Regions from separate parts of the Desulfitobacterium chlororespirans DSM 11544 genome, predicted to be linked through region 3. Evidence: riboswitches for the same ligand, from Rfam matches in the RefSeq annotation. Region 3 holds a riboswitch; each other region holds the start of a gene.

The links. Region 3 has a riboswitch for cobalamin ahead of BUA14_RS21765 (ABC transporter substrate-binding protein). Riboswitches for the same ligand answer to the same signal wherever they lie in the genome.
Region 1: linked by a shared signal. The riboswitch ahead of BUA14_RS09970 (ABC transporter substrate-binding protein) and the one ahead of BUA14_RS21765 (ABC transporter substrate-binding protein) in region 3 are both predicted to bind cobalamin.
Region 2: linked by a shared signal. The riboswitch ahead of cbiQ (cobalt ECF transporter T component CbiQ) and the one ahead of BUA14_RS21765 (ABC transporter substrate-binding protein) in region 3 are both predicted to bind cobalamin.

The regions. Positions count from the first base shown of each region.
Region 1 is NZ_FRDN01000006.1:341,668-346,337, reverse strand. Features, by position in the region: gene BUA14_RS09975 (ABC transporter permease) at 1-244, opposite strand, end outside; gene BUA14_RS09970 (ABC transporter substrate-binding protein) at 365-2,008, opposite strand; cobalamin riboswitch at 2,310-2,499, opposite strand; gene BUA14_RS09965 (metal ABC transporter permease) at 2,649-3,752, opposite strand; gene BUA14_RS09960 (metal ABC transporter permease) at 3,736-4,659, opposite strand; gene BUA14_RS09955 (metal ABC transporter ATP-binding protein) at 4,661-4,670, opposite strand, start outside.
Region 2 is NZ_FRDN01000021.1:76,697-81,366, reverse strand. Features, by position in the region: tRNA gene BUA14_RS25470 (tRNA-Tyr) at 1-29, shown strand, start outside; tRNA gene BUA14_RS25465 (tRNA-Met) at 38-112, shown strand; tRNA gene BUA14_RS25460 (tRNA-Gln) at 152-226, shown strand; tRNA gene BUA14_RS25455 (tRNA-Lys) at 232-307, shown strand; tRNA gene BUA14_RS25450 (tRNA-Gly) at 334-408, shown strand; tRNA gene BUA14_RS25445 (tRNA-Arg) at 415-491, shown strand; tRNA gene BUA14_RS25440 (tRNA-Thr) at 516-591, shown strand; tRNA gene BUA14_RS25435 (tRNA-Leu) at 601-685, shown strand; tRNA gene BUA14_RS25430 (tRNA-Ser) at 700-790, shown strand; tRNA gene BUA14_RS25425 (tRNA-Asn) at 805-879, shown strand; tRNA gene BUA14_RS25420 (tRNA-Ile) at 881-957, shown strand; tRNA gene BUA14_RS25415 (tRNA-Gly) at 963-1,036, shown strand; gene BUA14_RS25410 (CoA-binding protein) at 1,101-1,493, opposite strand; cobalamin riboswitch at 1,689-1,904, shown strand; gene cbiQ (cobalt ECF transporter T component CbiQ) at 2,095-2,949, shown strand; gene BUA14_RS25400 (energy-coupling factor ABC transporter ATP-binding protein) at 2,963-3,817, shown strand; gene BUA14_RS25395 (energy-coupling factor ABC transporter permease) at 3,842-4,603, shown strand; gene BUA14_RS25390 (energy-coupling factor ABC transporter substrate-binding protein) at 4,593-4,670, shown strand, end outside.
Region 3 is NZ_FRDN01000015.1:75,203-79,872, forward strand. Features, by position in the region: gene BUA14_RS21755 (ABC transporter ATP-binding protein) at 1-685, opposite strand, end outside; gene BUA14_RS21760 (FecCD family ABC transporter permease) at 687-1,724, opposite strand; gene BUA14_RS21765 (ABC transporter substrate-binding protein) at 1,808-2,776, opposite strand; cobalamin riboswitch at 2,892-3,033, opposite strand; gene BUA14_RS21775 (phasin family protein) at 3,292-3,588, shown strand; gene BUA14_RS21780 (ABC1 kinase family protein) at 3,581-4,670, shown strand, end outside.

The DNA of each region.
Region 1 (4,670 bases), on a different contig from region 3:
ACATACCAAAATCACCCTGCAGCAGGGCCCCTGCCCAGGAAAAATACTGTTCCACAGGAGATTTGTTAACCCCCCAGTATTCCTTCAGCTTTTCCAGCTGTTGCTGCGACATCGAGGTATCACTGATCGCATAGGCATTGACCGGATCAATCGGAGACAAATGGATCAACCAGAAGGTCAGGATGGATAAGCCAAGCATCAGGGTAATCATGCGCAGAAAGCGCCTGAGGATTTTTTGAGACATGAACACAGCACCTCCCGTTTATGTAGCGGCCCCATTCAAACAGGTGCGTTCAAAACGCCAATGCTTCGGGCAGGCGTTTCAGACGCACCTGTTCTGATAGAGCGTTCAGCTTGATTGGCTTTATGGGTTGATTGACCACTCCGTAATATTGCCAAACAGCCCAAATTCATAACCATGGGAATGCATCAGTTGGTTGCCGATATTCACCTTATCATTGACAAGATACAAATGGTCCACCCGGGCCAACCAAACGATGGGAACGTCACCAAGGGGGCTGAAACCGGTTTTTCCATCCCATTGGGCCAGTTTCCAGTACTTGTTGGCTTCCTCCTGGGTAGATGCATGCATGGCTTTATCCAGATGATCATCCACTACAGGATGTATATAGTGAGTCATATTGTTATAACCGTGATTAAGTACCTTCGAGGAATACATGGTATACAATTGATGAGGGTGAAGCCGCCCGCCTCCCCATAAGCAGGCATTGGCCTTGCCCTGGATAAATATTTCATCCCAGGTAGCACCAATGAGATTGATCTTAATACCCAGGCTAAGGGCCTGATCGGCAACAGCTAAGGCGATGTCGCCGCGCAGCTGGTCACTGGAAGGAAAATATAAATCAAATTCTGCCTTCAGCCCGTCCTTCTCGACGATGCCATCCTTGTTGGTATCGGCCCAGCCGGCATCTGCCAGCAACTGTTTGGCCTCTTCAACCCGGCCATCCTCAATGACCGTTTTTTCATTAAACCAGGGTGTGCCGTCCACAATGGAATAGGCAGCCTTTCCGTATCCGTCCATGGTCACATCAATAATTCCCTGACGGCTTAACCCGATGTTCAATGCCTGGCGGATGGCCAAATGAGAGGTAATATCATTGCCGACTTTGACCTCGTTGGCGTTGATATACCCGGTTCCGCCGCTGGGCAGGACAGGAAGAGTAATCCCTCTGGAATCAACGCTTTCCAGAACGTGTAAAGTCATCCCCGGTAGGGTTTGCCCGGCAAATTTGGGAGGAATGTAACAAATATCAACTTGACCGGCCTTGGCCGCTGCAAAAGCGGCATCCTCTTCCAGCAGCAGGAAGGTGAGTTTCTTGAAGTGAGGCTCCTCACCATACCAATAAGGGTTATAGTCCATGATGATTTGTTCGCCGTCATTATACTGGGTTACCTGATAGGGTCCGGAGCCAATGGGATTTTTGGAATAATTGTCATCATAAATATGTTTAGGCACAATACCGATTTCGGAAAGCTGACTGACAAATGTGGAACGTGGCTCTTGCAAAGTAAACACGATGGTATCCTTGCCTGTAATCTCCATTTTATCCACAAAGGAAAGGTCAAAGGCGATGCCGTCTTCTTTCAGCATTTCATAGGTAAACAGGACATCCTCTATGGTAACCGGGTCGCCGTTGGAAAATTTGGCATCATTGCGGATTTTGAAGGTCCAGGTAGTGCCGTCTTTACTCGTCTCAAAAGATTTGGCAAGATCGCCGACAAAGGTTAAGTCCTTCGTGGCTTTAAGCAGCGAGCTGTGGGTTAAGCGGATTTGTCCGATAGCACCCCAGGTCTTTTTCGGATCGAACATCCCATAATCGGCCATTCCCACAGCCAGGACCAGTTCCTCCTTCTTCCCCTCCTCCGGCGCCTTTGAAGTCGTCGGGGAGGGACTGCACCCAGGCAGGCCAACCAAAAGAACGACAACCAGCAGAATCAGCAGGGGAGCGAACCGCTTCCGAAGCAAATGTAACTTGGGCTTGTTCATCTTTTCTACCTCCATAAAAATAGTTAACTCCCTTACCTGCACCTTTGCTCATGGGCGGGGAAACTCCGCTCCTCCCGGCAATTTAGGTATGCTCAAGTAAGTTAGCTGCCTCTAACTATAAAAAAACTCTTATATAATTTCAATTTCTTTCAGCTAATCTTTAGAATTCTTCAGAATCACTGACCCAAAATCATTGACCCAAAACAAAAAAACCTTTTCCAAACGGAAAGGGCTTTCTATCCTGTATTTAATAATAGTGTTCTGAACACGATATCCACCTCCCTAACATCCCGTAGGTTGTTTCGAATCCGGGGCATGAGCAGGTCTCCTGGCTTAAGTTCCTCATTAACTCCCGTCTTCCCGGATATAACTATCCAGTGACCTTATGGTGAGTTAACTCCCTTCTACAGTGGCGGGCACCGCGTCAGCTTTGACTGACTTCCCTTAAGATTTTTCCTCTGAAAAATCGTACTCGTCCCCATATGAAATTATAGATAGAATAAGAAATTTCTTGCCCAATTTCAATGCATTTTAGAGAATCTTTAGAATTCTTCAGAATTACCTTCTTCAGAATCACTCAATCTAAAACAAAAAAAGCGGATACCTCCTGCACGGGGATATCCCTTCTTTTCTTGAAAGCTTAGCCCGAAAGCAATGCCTCATAGCTGCACAGGCTGGTCAGGCGCCCCTGTTCGGTCAGTTTGACCACGCTGTTGTTTAACTCAATACATCCTTCCTTTTGCAAAAGGGCTATCAGATTTTTTGTAAGCTCCCCATCCAGGCGCAAATAACTTTGTATCTCAGCAAGGTTTGCTTCACTTTCCTCATGGTGATAAAGATGAAACAACAGTATCATTTTCGCAAAGCCTATTTTTTGATTGCGGCGTCTGCTCAGCGTGCTCACAAGCCCCCGGCCGGGAGCAAAGATAAAGACCAGCAAGAAAGAAATTCCCGTCATCATGGCCATACAACCGGCGATGGATACGTCCAGCAGGGCTGCCGCCCGATAGCCTAATAAGCCGTTGATGGCCCCGATCGCTCCGCTTAAAATCAACATCCGCTTTAAATCATCGGTAAGCAGATAGGCCGTAACCGGTGGGCCAATCATAAACGCTACCACCAAAATGGAGCCCACCGCCTGAAAAGCCCCTACCGTGGTAAGGGAAACCAGGGTCATCAGGCCGTAATGGACCAGGGTCGGCGCAAAACCCAACACAGAGGCCAGCATGGGATCGAAGGTGGCAAGTTTCAGCTCCTTGAAGAAGATGATGATCACCGCCAGGTTAATAAGCAAAAGAGCCCCTGTGGTATGAATGGCTTTCGCGCCGAGATCCACTCCCCCCACGATCATGCGGTCAAAGGGAGCAAAGGCCAGCTCCCCCAGCAGCACCGAATCAGTGTCCAAATGCACTGAACCCGCATAGCGCGTAATCAAGATAATGGCTATGGAAAAGAGGAGAGGGAATACGATACCGATGGCTGCATCTTCCGCCAAAAGCCGCGTACGCCCCAGCATTTCCGTCAGCCATACGGTGACGACGCCCATTAACGCCGCACCGGCGATCAGAAACGAGGAGGAAAGATCATGGGTGACGAAAAAGGCCAGCACAATGCCCAGCAGAATCGTATGGGTGATGGAATCCGACATCATGGCCATTTTCCGCAGCACCAGAAAGACACCGGGCAGAGCGCAGGCCACCGCCACAATGACGGCAATGAGTTGTATTTCAAATTGTGGGGACATCAGGCCCACTCCCTTCCAGTTTCAGCATCAGCTTATTCTTCCTGTGCCGGTATACCCTGTGCAGAATACCTCTTCCCGGAGCAAACAGAACACTGATCACAACGAGGAGACTGGCGCACACCACAATGGCCGGTCCTGTGGGCAATTTAGGCACCGCAGAGCTGGCGGCGGTTCCCACCACACCGGACACAGCGCCGAAAGCGGCGGCAAGCCAAACCATCACCCCTAACTTATTGGTCCATTGGCGGGCGGCTACGGCCGGACTAATCAACAGTGCACTCATGAGAATGACCCCTACCGTCTGCAGACCGATGATAATGGTCAATACAATCATAAACGACAGCAGTAAGTTCAGCTTTTTGGGGGAAAAGCCCAGATTATGGGCAAAATCACTGTCAAAGACAAAGAGTTTAAATTCTTTCCAGAACACCAGGACAAGGAGCAGCAAAACCGCACCGCAGACGCTCATCAGGATAATGTCCCTTTGCAGTAAGGTGGAAGCCTGGCCGAAAATGAAGCGCTTGAGCCCTGCCTGGTTGGAATTGGGGATCTTTTGCACATAAGTCAGCAGAACCATCCCCAAGCCGAAGAAGAAGGACATCACCAGGGCCAGAGCGCTGTCAAATTTGATGCGGGTGTGCCGGACAATACCCACGATCAGCGCCGTGGCGATCAGTCCGGAGAGCAAGGCCCCCAGAAGCAGGATTTCCGTATTTTTGCTGCCGAGCAGGATAAAGGCGATGACCACGCCGGGCAGGGCGGAGTGGGAAACCCCGTCGCCCAGAAGGCTTTGCTTCCGCAATACGGCAAAGCTTCCCAATACCCCGCTGATCATCCCCAAAAGAGCCGAACCCAAGGACACTGTTTGAAACGTATAGTCATTAAGTAAGGCAAGCCAAGTGTTCATATCACACAACG
Region 2 (4,670 bases), on a different contig from region 3:
CGGTGGTTCGAATCCATCTCTACCCACCACTAAACATCGCGGAGTGGAGCAGCGGTAGCTCGTCGGGCTCATAACCCGAAGGTCGTCGGTTCAAATCCGGCCTCCGCAACCAAGCTTTAAATCAGCAGCAGTTGATTTAAATAGAAAGCATAGGGATGTCGCCAAGCGGTAAGGCACCAGACTTTGACTCTGGCATTCGTAGGTTCGAATCCTGCCATCCCTGCCATTTATGAGCCATTAGCTCAGTCGGTAGAGCACCTGACTTTTAATCAGGGTGTCCCGCGTTCGAGTCGCGGATGGCTCACCATTTTCTTTAGAGCATGTCAGGGACATGCGGGTGTAACTCAGTGGTAGAGTGTCACCTTGCCAAGGTGAAAGTCGCGAGTTCGAATCTCGTCACCCGCTCCAAGTAATGCGCTCGTAGCTCAGCTGGATAGAGCGTCTGACTACGAATCAGAAGGCCAGGGGTTCGAATCCCTTCGAGCGCACCATTTAAATCAGAAGAAATCCTCGATGCCGTTATAGCTCAGTTGGTAGAGCGCATCCTTGGTAAGGATGAGGTCACCGGTTCAAATCCGGTTAACGGCTCCATAAAACAATGCGGGAGTGGCGGAACTGGCAGACGCGCACGTTTGAGGGGCGTGTGGGTAACACCGTATGGGTTCAAGTCCCATCTTCCGCACCAAAAAGTAGGATTACGGAGAAGTACTCAAGTGGCTGAAGAGGACGGTTTGCTAAACCGTTAGAGTGGGTAACTGCTGCGAGGGTTCGAATCCCTCCTTCTCCGCCAGTATAAATCAATATTCCTCGATAGCTCAATGGTGGAGCAACCGGCTGTTAACCGGTAGGTTGCAGGTTCGAGTCCTGCTCGGGGAGCCATGGCAGGGTAGCCAAGTGGTCTAAGGCAAGTGGTTCATACCCGCTCATTCGAGAGTTCAAATCTCTCCCCTGCTACCACACCTGCGGGTGTAGCTCAATGGTAGAGCACTAGCCTTCCAAGCTAGCTACGTGGGTTCGATTCCCATCACCCGCTCCATAGACAGGTTAAACCGTACTGATCTCAGTACGGTTTTTTGCTGCTTATTTGCTTATTTTCATGTTTAGCGCCGGGACCGGGCTTCAACCAGTACGCATTCATGAGCAATCAGCTGCATTTGGTTTGCGCGCCCCTTCAGCAAGGCTTCATTGCTTTCGGCGCCAGGCTGCATCCAGACTCTTTTGATACCTAATTGGGCACATTGGTCAATAATTTGTTCCGATATCTGAGGAGGGACGATGAGGCTGACCACGTCGGGGCGAACAGGCAAGGCGCTTAAAGAGGGGAAACAAGGCTCTCCTTCCAGCTCAGAGAGCTTAGGATTAATGGGATACACCGTATAGCCGCATTGTTTGAGTTTATGGTAGACCTTTGTGCCAAATTTGGTCGGATCTTTAGAGACCCCGACTACTGCCCAGATCTCCTGCTCTAAGAATTCTTGAATATCGTTTTGCATATTTTTTCCTCCTTGGATTAATTTCTATATCCTATATTACTTGCAAGTAAACAAATTATATCAAATTTTTTTAGGAAAGCCAGAAGGGGAAGTTAGTTAAAGCTGACTCACAAGTAATTAATAGAAAATATGATAAAAGCCCAAAAAACTATTGACCTTAAAATAAGGTTATGATATCGTCGACTATAGTAAGAAAAATCAAATAATGTCTCAAGTGTCTTCTAAGATGTACAGTCTTAGAGGAAGGATAGGGAATCGGGTGAGAGTCCCGAACGGAACCGCCGCTGTATGCGTTGAGGCTGCGCTCGTCGATGAAAATCGGTCACTGGGAAACTGGGAAGGCTGAGCGAAGCCGCAGGAGGAAACTCCATAAGCGTAAGTCAGAAGACCTGCTTGGAATTGCTCTGTTTATCGATTGGTGGATGTCAGAGCTCTTATTTCCTATTCTGTAGAAAAACGGTTGCTACAACAAAAGTTGCAGTAACCGTTTTTATATTTTTTAAAGTAACTTTTGGGTGTCGGAGGGAGTTTTCCAGATGAATCAAGCGCGATTTCATAAGGATAAATTGGTGAGCGCAATAAAATGATAGGGGATGGAAGAGTGAAACAGAAGCACCGGGATATCCACCGGCAGGGCGAAGAAGAAGCACACGAACACCACCGTGGCTTCCGGCATGAGCATGGCGGGTGGCTTTCTATCGATTATTTGGCTTATTCCTCTAAGATCAGGCACTGGAATCCCACTTTCAAGGTCATTCTTGCTTTATTGACGATCCTTCTGTGCATTGCACTTAACAATGTGTATGTTTCTGTCGTTGTAATTCTCTCAATGGCTTATTTGGTCATTGAGGTCGGAGGACTTGCCTTCCATGATTATCTGTCGGTACTGACCATTCCCTTGACGTTTATTCTAATCAGCATCCTTGCCGTTGTGGTTGATTTTTCAGGCCAACCATCGGGCGAATATAACTTGTATCTTGGCTTCACTTATCTCTATACCACGACGGATATGCTTAAAAACGGCGTCTTCCTGATGCTGAAGATTATCGCATCAATTAGCGGACTCCAACTGATGATCTTGACGACTCCCTCTTCCGAAATTATAGCTGTGATGAAAAAGACCCATTTGCCTAAGGACTTTATCGCTCTGATGAATATGATTTACCGGTACATCTTCATTTTACTGGAGGTGTTCGCAAAGATGAAAAACGCCGCAGAATCACGACTGGGCTATCGCGATTTAAAGACATCCTATTTTACGTTCAGCAGCGTCGCCAGCAACATGTTCGTCCTGTCACTGAAAAAAGCGAACGCTTATTATGATGCGATGGAGGCCAGATGCTACGACGGGGAATTGATGTTTCTGGAGGAAGATAAGAAAATCGAAATCAGGTTGATCGTTTCGGGGGCGATTTACATCCTGTGTTTATTGCTGCTCTGGTACCTGACAAGATAAGCGGAGGCGTTTTATGAAGAACAGAATTCTGAAGGTGGAGAATCTCCACTATGTCTATGGAAACGGAAAGCCCGCGTTGGACGGTGTCAACGTGGAAATCTTTGCAGGAGAAAAAATTGCTGTACTGGGTGCCAACGGGTCGGGAAAATCAACATTCTTTCTCAACTTAAACGGTGTTTACACCCCTGCTCTTGGAGAAATTATCTATCGGGAACTGCCCGTCAATAAAAAAACTCTGAACGAGCTGCGTAAAAACATCGGCATCGTCTTTCAAGACGCAGACAATCAGATCATCGCCTCCACAGTCCGGGCGGAGGTTGGCTTCGGCCCGATGAATTTAAGGCTTCCGAAAGAAGAGGTCATTGAACGTGTGCAAGAGGCTCTGGCCTATATGAACCTCTCGGGCTTCGAGGATCGACCGCCCCACTATTTGAGCGGTGGTGAAAAGAAGCGCGTAAGCATTGCCGATATTGTGGCGATGAAATCAGAGGTAATGATTTTCGACGAACCGACCGCATCACTGGACCCTTTGAACGCCATGATGCTGGAAGAAGTGCTGTTAAAGCTGAGCGCTGAAGGTAAGACTATGTTGATTTCCACCCATGACGTGGATTTTACTTACAGATGGGCTGAACGTGTTCTTGTCTTCTGCGGTGGGAAAATCATTGCTGATGGGACGCCCCTGGAAATATTCTGTAATTTGGAGATTTTAAAACAGGCAAATTTGAAACAGCCAGCCATGCTGGAGGTCTATAAACTGCTTGTCGATAAAAAGATTCTGCCGGACACGCAGGCTTATCCGAAAAACGCCCAGGAACTAAAAGCAATCTTGGAGAACCATGATATGGTTTTAAGCAATTTAGCTTAAAAATACATACAAGGAGGAAAGAATATGAAAAGAAACCAAAAATTTATTCTCAGTCTCTCTATTCTCGTTTCCCTCTTATTTGGGATCACGCCGTCAGCCCAGGCGATGCACATTATGGAGGGCTATTTACCGCCAACATACGCTATTCTTTGGGGCGTTATAGCCCTACCGTTCTTAGTGGCGGGTTGGTTTTCCATTAGGAAAACATTAAAAGAGAACCGTAGATCGATCACCATCCTTGCCATAGCAGGGGCATTCATTTTTGTAATTTCATCTTTAAAAATTCCCTCGGTCACCGGTAGCTGTTCACATATGACTGGAACAGGGCTGGGCGCGATTTTATTCGGGCCAAGCGCTGTCGCCATCTTGGGCATCATCGTGCTGATTTTCCAGGCTATTCTACTCGCTCATGGCGGCCTTACAACACTTGGTGCCAACACGTTTTCCATGGGTATCGCCGGTCCATTCGTCGCCTTCGGTATCTACAAACTGTGTCAGGCGCTGAAGATCAATAAATACGTGGGAATTTTTCTCGCGGCGTCTATCGGCGACTTATTCACTTACTGCGTCACAAGCATTCAGTTGGCCTTGGCATTTCCATCCGCACAGGGCGGTGTTGCAGCCTCCGCCATTAAATTCCTAACCGTTTTTGCCCCCACCCAGGTACCCCTGGCTATTGTTGAAGGCATTTTAACCGTTCTGATCATTATGGGTCTTGAAACATACGCAAAATCTGAATTGACTGCCCTTGGCTTTTTAAAAGGAGGCTTAAAATATGAAAAGTAAAAAACCTACAGTTATCATTTTATTGCTGATTGTTTTTTTAATTGCCATTGTGCCGCTATTTGTCCTT
Region 3 (4,670 bases):
GGAGCACGTCTTCTTTTTTACCCCAGGTAACGATTTCCCCTTGATCGAGCAGGAGAATCCGGTCGCAATACTGAGCCGCTATATTTAAGTCGTGCAGGACCATAATCACAGTGATGCCCAACTCGTCATGCCACTGGCGGACATGATCCATGACTAAGCATTGGTGGCCAATATCCAAATAGGTGGTGGGTTCATCCAGGATGAGTATCCGGGGTTCTTGAGCCATAGCCCGGGCCAGAGAAACCAGTTGGCGCTGACCGCCGCTTAGGGTGCTGACTTTTTGGGAGCGTTTAGGCCCAAGATTGAGTTTAACGAGTATGTTCTCCACCACAGCCCTGTCATGGGAGCTCAGGTCGGCAAAGGGTTTTAACCAGGGATAGCGCCCCATGGATACGATCTGCTCTACGGTAAAGGGCAGGGCAGGGGTACCCTCCTGCTCCAGAACGGCAATTTGGCGGGCCAGCTCTTTTGAGGTATGGGAGGAAAGTGGTCTGTCCATCAACAGAACCTTACCGGAACTAGGAGGCTGAAGGCCGCTGATGGTACGGATCAGAGTCGATTTACCGCTGCCATTGGGGCCGATAATGCCAAACATATCTCCCTGGCTGATGGCAAAGGAAAGGTTCCGCAACACAGCAAAGGAGCCATAATGTTGATTAAGGTTCTGAATCTCGAACAGGTTCATCCTAACCCCTCCTTAAACCACTTTTTAACAGATATGCGAAAAAGGGTGCGCCCACAAAGGCTGTAATCGCTCCGATGGGAATCTCCTGAGATTGGAGCAGGGTTCTGGCCATGGTATCCGACCACAAAAGGAAGATTGCTCCCGCTAAAGTAGACACCGGCAAGAGGATTCGGTGGTCAGGTCCCACGAGGAGGCGCATGAGATGGGGAATGATCAGGCCGACAAAGGCGATGATCCCCACCATGGAGACTGCGGCCGTGGCCAATAACGAACCGACGATGAGAATGGCAATTTTCTTGCGCTCCACGTTGATTCCCAGGTGAGTTGCTGCTCTTTCCCCTAAAGCGATGACATTCAGCTCCCGGCTTTGCAAGAGAAGATAAGCCAAGCCGAGCAGAAAATAAGGGAGAAGGATCAGGACATTCTGCCAGCTGCTGTTGGCGAGACTGCCCATCATCCAGAAAATAATCTGCTGCATCTGCTCGCCGGAAACGGCAATCAGAAGAGAGAGAAAAGCGCTCAACAAAGCCTGCACTACCACACCGGCCAGGATTAAGGTTTCCCGCTCAAACTGACCATGCTGTCTGGATAAAGAGAAGACAAAGGCCAGAGAAATAAGCCCTCCGGCAAAGGCGAAGAGAGGCAGGGCCGATTGACCGAAGAAAGAAAAGCTGCGAAAAAAAAGGATAGCGGAGGCGGCGCCAATGGCAGCTCCGGAAGAGACCCCCAAGATATAGGGATCAGCCAAAGGATTGCGCAGAATCCCTTGAAAGGCCACTCCCGAGGTTGCCAGCATGGCCCCAACGATGAGGGCTAAAAAGACCCGGGGCAGGCGCAGATTCCAAACGATGGATTCCTGGGCTGAGGACCAGCTGTGGTCAAAGCTCAAAAAAGGCAGATGGTTTAAAATGATCTTCCAGGTCAGATGAAAAGGCAGGGAGACGGAGCCGGTCATCACACAGATGACAACGGAAAGAAGCAGGAGCAGGGATAAGCCCAAAATCCAGGGTATGCTTTTGGGGAAAGTTCGGGAATTCATCTTTATGTTATCCTCCTTAACTTCAGTCAATAAGCTCTCTCCCCATACGGATGATAAGACCACCCTTGCCAAGGGCTGAAGAGTCAGAAACGCTCCGGATAAAGGGCTTTAGCGATGGTCTCCAAGCCGTCGACGATCCGGGGACCGGAGCGGGTCACCATATCGCTGTCCAGATCGTAAATCCGGTCATTGCTGACAGCATCGATGGCTTGCCAAGCCGGACGGCCGGCGATGGTGGCCTTCACATTATCCATGTAGTAGGAGTAGGTGCTCAGGATGACCTGAGGGTTCTTCTCAATCACCTGCTCCTCGCTGTATTGTGCCCAATCTTGAACATCACTTGCGATATTGATGCCACCTGCTTTGGTGATGAGTTCGTTAAGAAAGGTTCCTGCACCGGCGGTAAAAAGACCTGGATCCACTTCAATCCATACCCTGACCCGAGCAGATTCCTTGATGGCCTCTACTTTATCGGCAATGGCTTGTTCCTTTGCTTTCATTCCCTGGAGCACAGCCTGGGCCCGTTCCTGAGTATTGGTAATGTATCCCAGTTTTTCGATGGTTTGATAGGTGCTTTCCAGACTTTGGGGGTTTAAATGAGCTACAGGTATCCCCAAGCTGCGCAGAGAGTTAACAAAGCTGTCCTTATGCATTCCTGTCAGGACCAAATCCGGTTTGAGCTCAATGAGCTGCTCCATATTGGGGTTTAAACTGTCTTCAAAAATATATTCTGCGTTCCCCTGAATACCCACCGGATAATTATCGTACACAGTTAAGCCGATCAGCTTGCGATCCAGGCCCAGGGCGCTTAAGATCTCTGTGGAGGGCGGGGCCAGACAGATAATGCGTTGAGGTTCTTTTTCCAGAGTGGTGGCCACACCCGTATCATCTGTGTAGGTTAAAGGGTAGCTTGCAGCCTGGATGGTATCTTGCCCGGAGGGCGCTTCAGGAGGAGCGGCACCTTGCTGTGGGGATGAATTGCAGCCGCTGAGCAAAAGTAAGGTCACCCATAGGGTTATCAGCAGGGTGAGTGCCTGTTTTTTTCTATTCATTTTTGTGCTCCTTTCGAGTTGGGGTGGAAAGATCAAGAAAAACCTTTTATCGCCAGGATAAAAGGTTTTTGCTGCATTAGTGAATTCTTGCAGCGCCTCTATCCTGTCCTCGAGGAAGGTCGCTGATGATTAGGCAGGTTCCTGACTAAAAGTGATCACTCACTCAATTCACAGTGGCGGGACCGTGCCGGAATTGAACCGGCTTCCCTTTTAACTCTCTCCCGAAAGGATTGAGTACCTAATTCTATTGTATTGAATTAAGACAATTATAAGGCATTCGTCCGGTAATGCCAAGGTTTGTTTAGTGCCTGCTTTCCTGGTGATTAAAGAATGGTTTTCAGCAACCGCGTAAATACTAAGGACGAAGATTCGATAGCACTGTCGGAAAGTATAAACTTGCGTTATCTGCTTTCTAAGCATAAGTGCAACCAGCGGCTTCGCCTCACTGGGGTTATAAATCAAAGGCTCGGTGAAGTCGGGTTTTCTTTAAAAATTCACGGCAGGGGGATGTAAGCATGAAAGATATGCTCAAGAAGGGTTTAGCCTTGGGGTTAGGTTTCGCTGTGGTGAGCAAAGAACAAATTGAGAAGGTTGTGGATGAATTGGTAAAGAAAGGAGAGCTGTCCGCCAATGAATCCAAGGAATTAATGAATGAGTTGATCCAAAAAGGCGAGGATCAGCAGAATGAGATTCAGGTCAAGCTTAAGGAACAAGTGCAAAAAATCCTGGCGGAGCTTAACCTTCCTACCAAAGCAGACATCGAAAGGCTGGAAAACCGCATCGCTCAATTGGAAAACGGGACCCATGATTAGCAGAAAAATTCGTCATGTTCATCGCTATCAAGAAGTAGCCACGGTATTGGCCCGTAATGGATTCAGCCTCATCCTGGAAGAGATGGGGCTTATTAATTTTATCTCTTTTTCCAGGCGGATCCGGAGGCGGGAGGAAGCAGTGGATCCCATAACTCTCGGTCAGCGCCTGCGTAACGCCTTAGAGGAGTTGGGACCTACTTATGTCAAGATTGGACAAATAGCCAGCACCCGGCCGGATATTATTCCCGATTACCTCATTACGGAACTGGAAAAATTGCAGGACCAAGTTCCGCCCTTTTCTTTTGCCGAAGTCAGTCAAATTATTGAAGCCGAGTTGGGGGCCCTGCCTCAGGATATTTTCCAGCATTTTGAGGAAGAGCCACTGGCCGCAGCCTCTATTGGCCAAGTTCACCGTGCCGTTCTCCAATCAGGGGAAAGTGTTGCGGTAAAAATCCAGCGTCCCCGTATTGCCCAGAAGATCGAAACGGATCTGGAAATACTTTTGGATTTGGCTGCTTTGGCGGAAAAGCGTATGGATTGGGCAGCCCTGTATCATGTGCGGGATATGGTGGAGGAATTCGCCAATTCCTTGCGCAATGAATTAAACTATGAAATTGAAGGCAATAATGCGGAACGAATCAGAAAGCAATTTCAAGGGGATTCCTCCATTCACATTCCCAAGGTCTATAAAGAGTACTCCACCAAAAAAGTTTTGACTTTGGAATACATTCAGGGAGTCAAGCTCAGCCAATTCCAGACTCTTGAGGCCCTGGGTTATAATCGGAAGGAACTGGCAGAAAATCTGATTAAAGCGATGTTCAAGCAAATCTTAATCGAGGGGTTTTTTCATGGGGATCCTCATCCGGGCAATATCTTCGTTTTGCCCCAACAGGTGATTTCCTTAATCGATTTTGGCATGATCGGCAGGCTTTCTGCTGATATGAAGGATCATTTTGCTTCACTGGTCATCGGGATGATGCGGCGGAAGACGGAGGACATGGTGGAGGCTGTGTTTGCTATGGGGATCGTGCCTGAGGATCTGGATCCCAAGGTATTGTATCGGGATGTGGATGGGTTAAGAG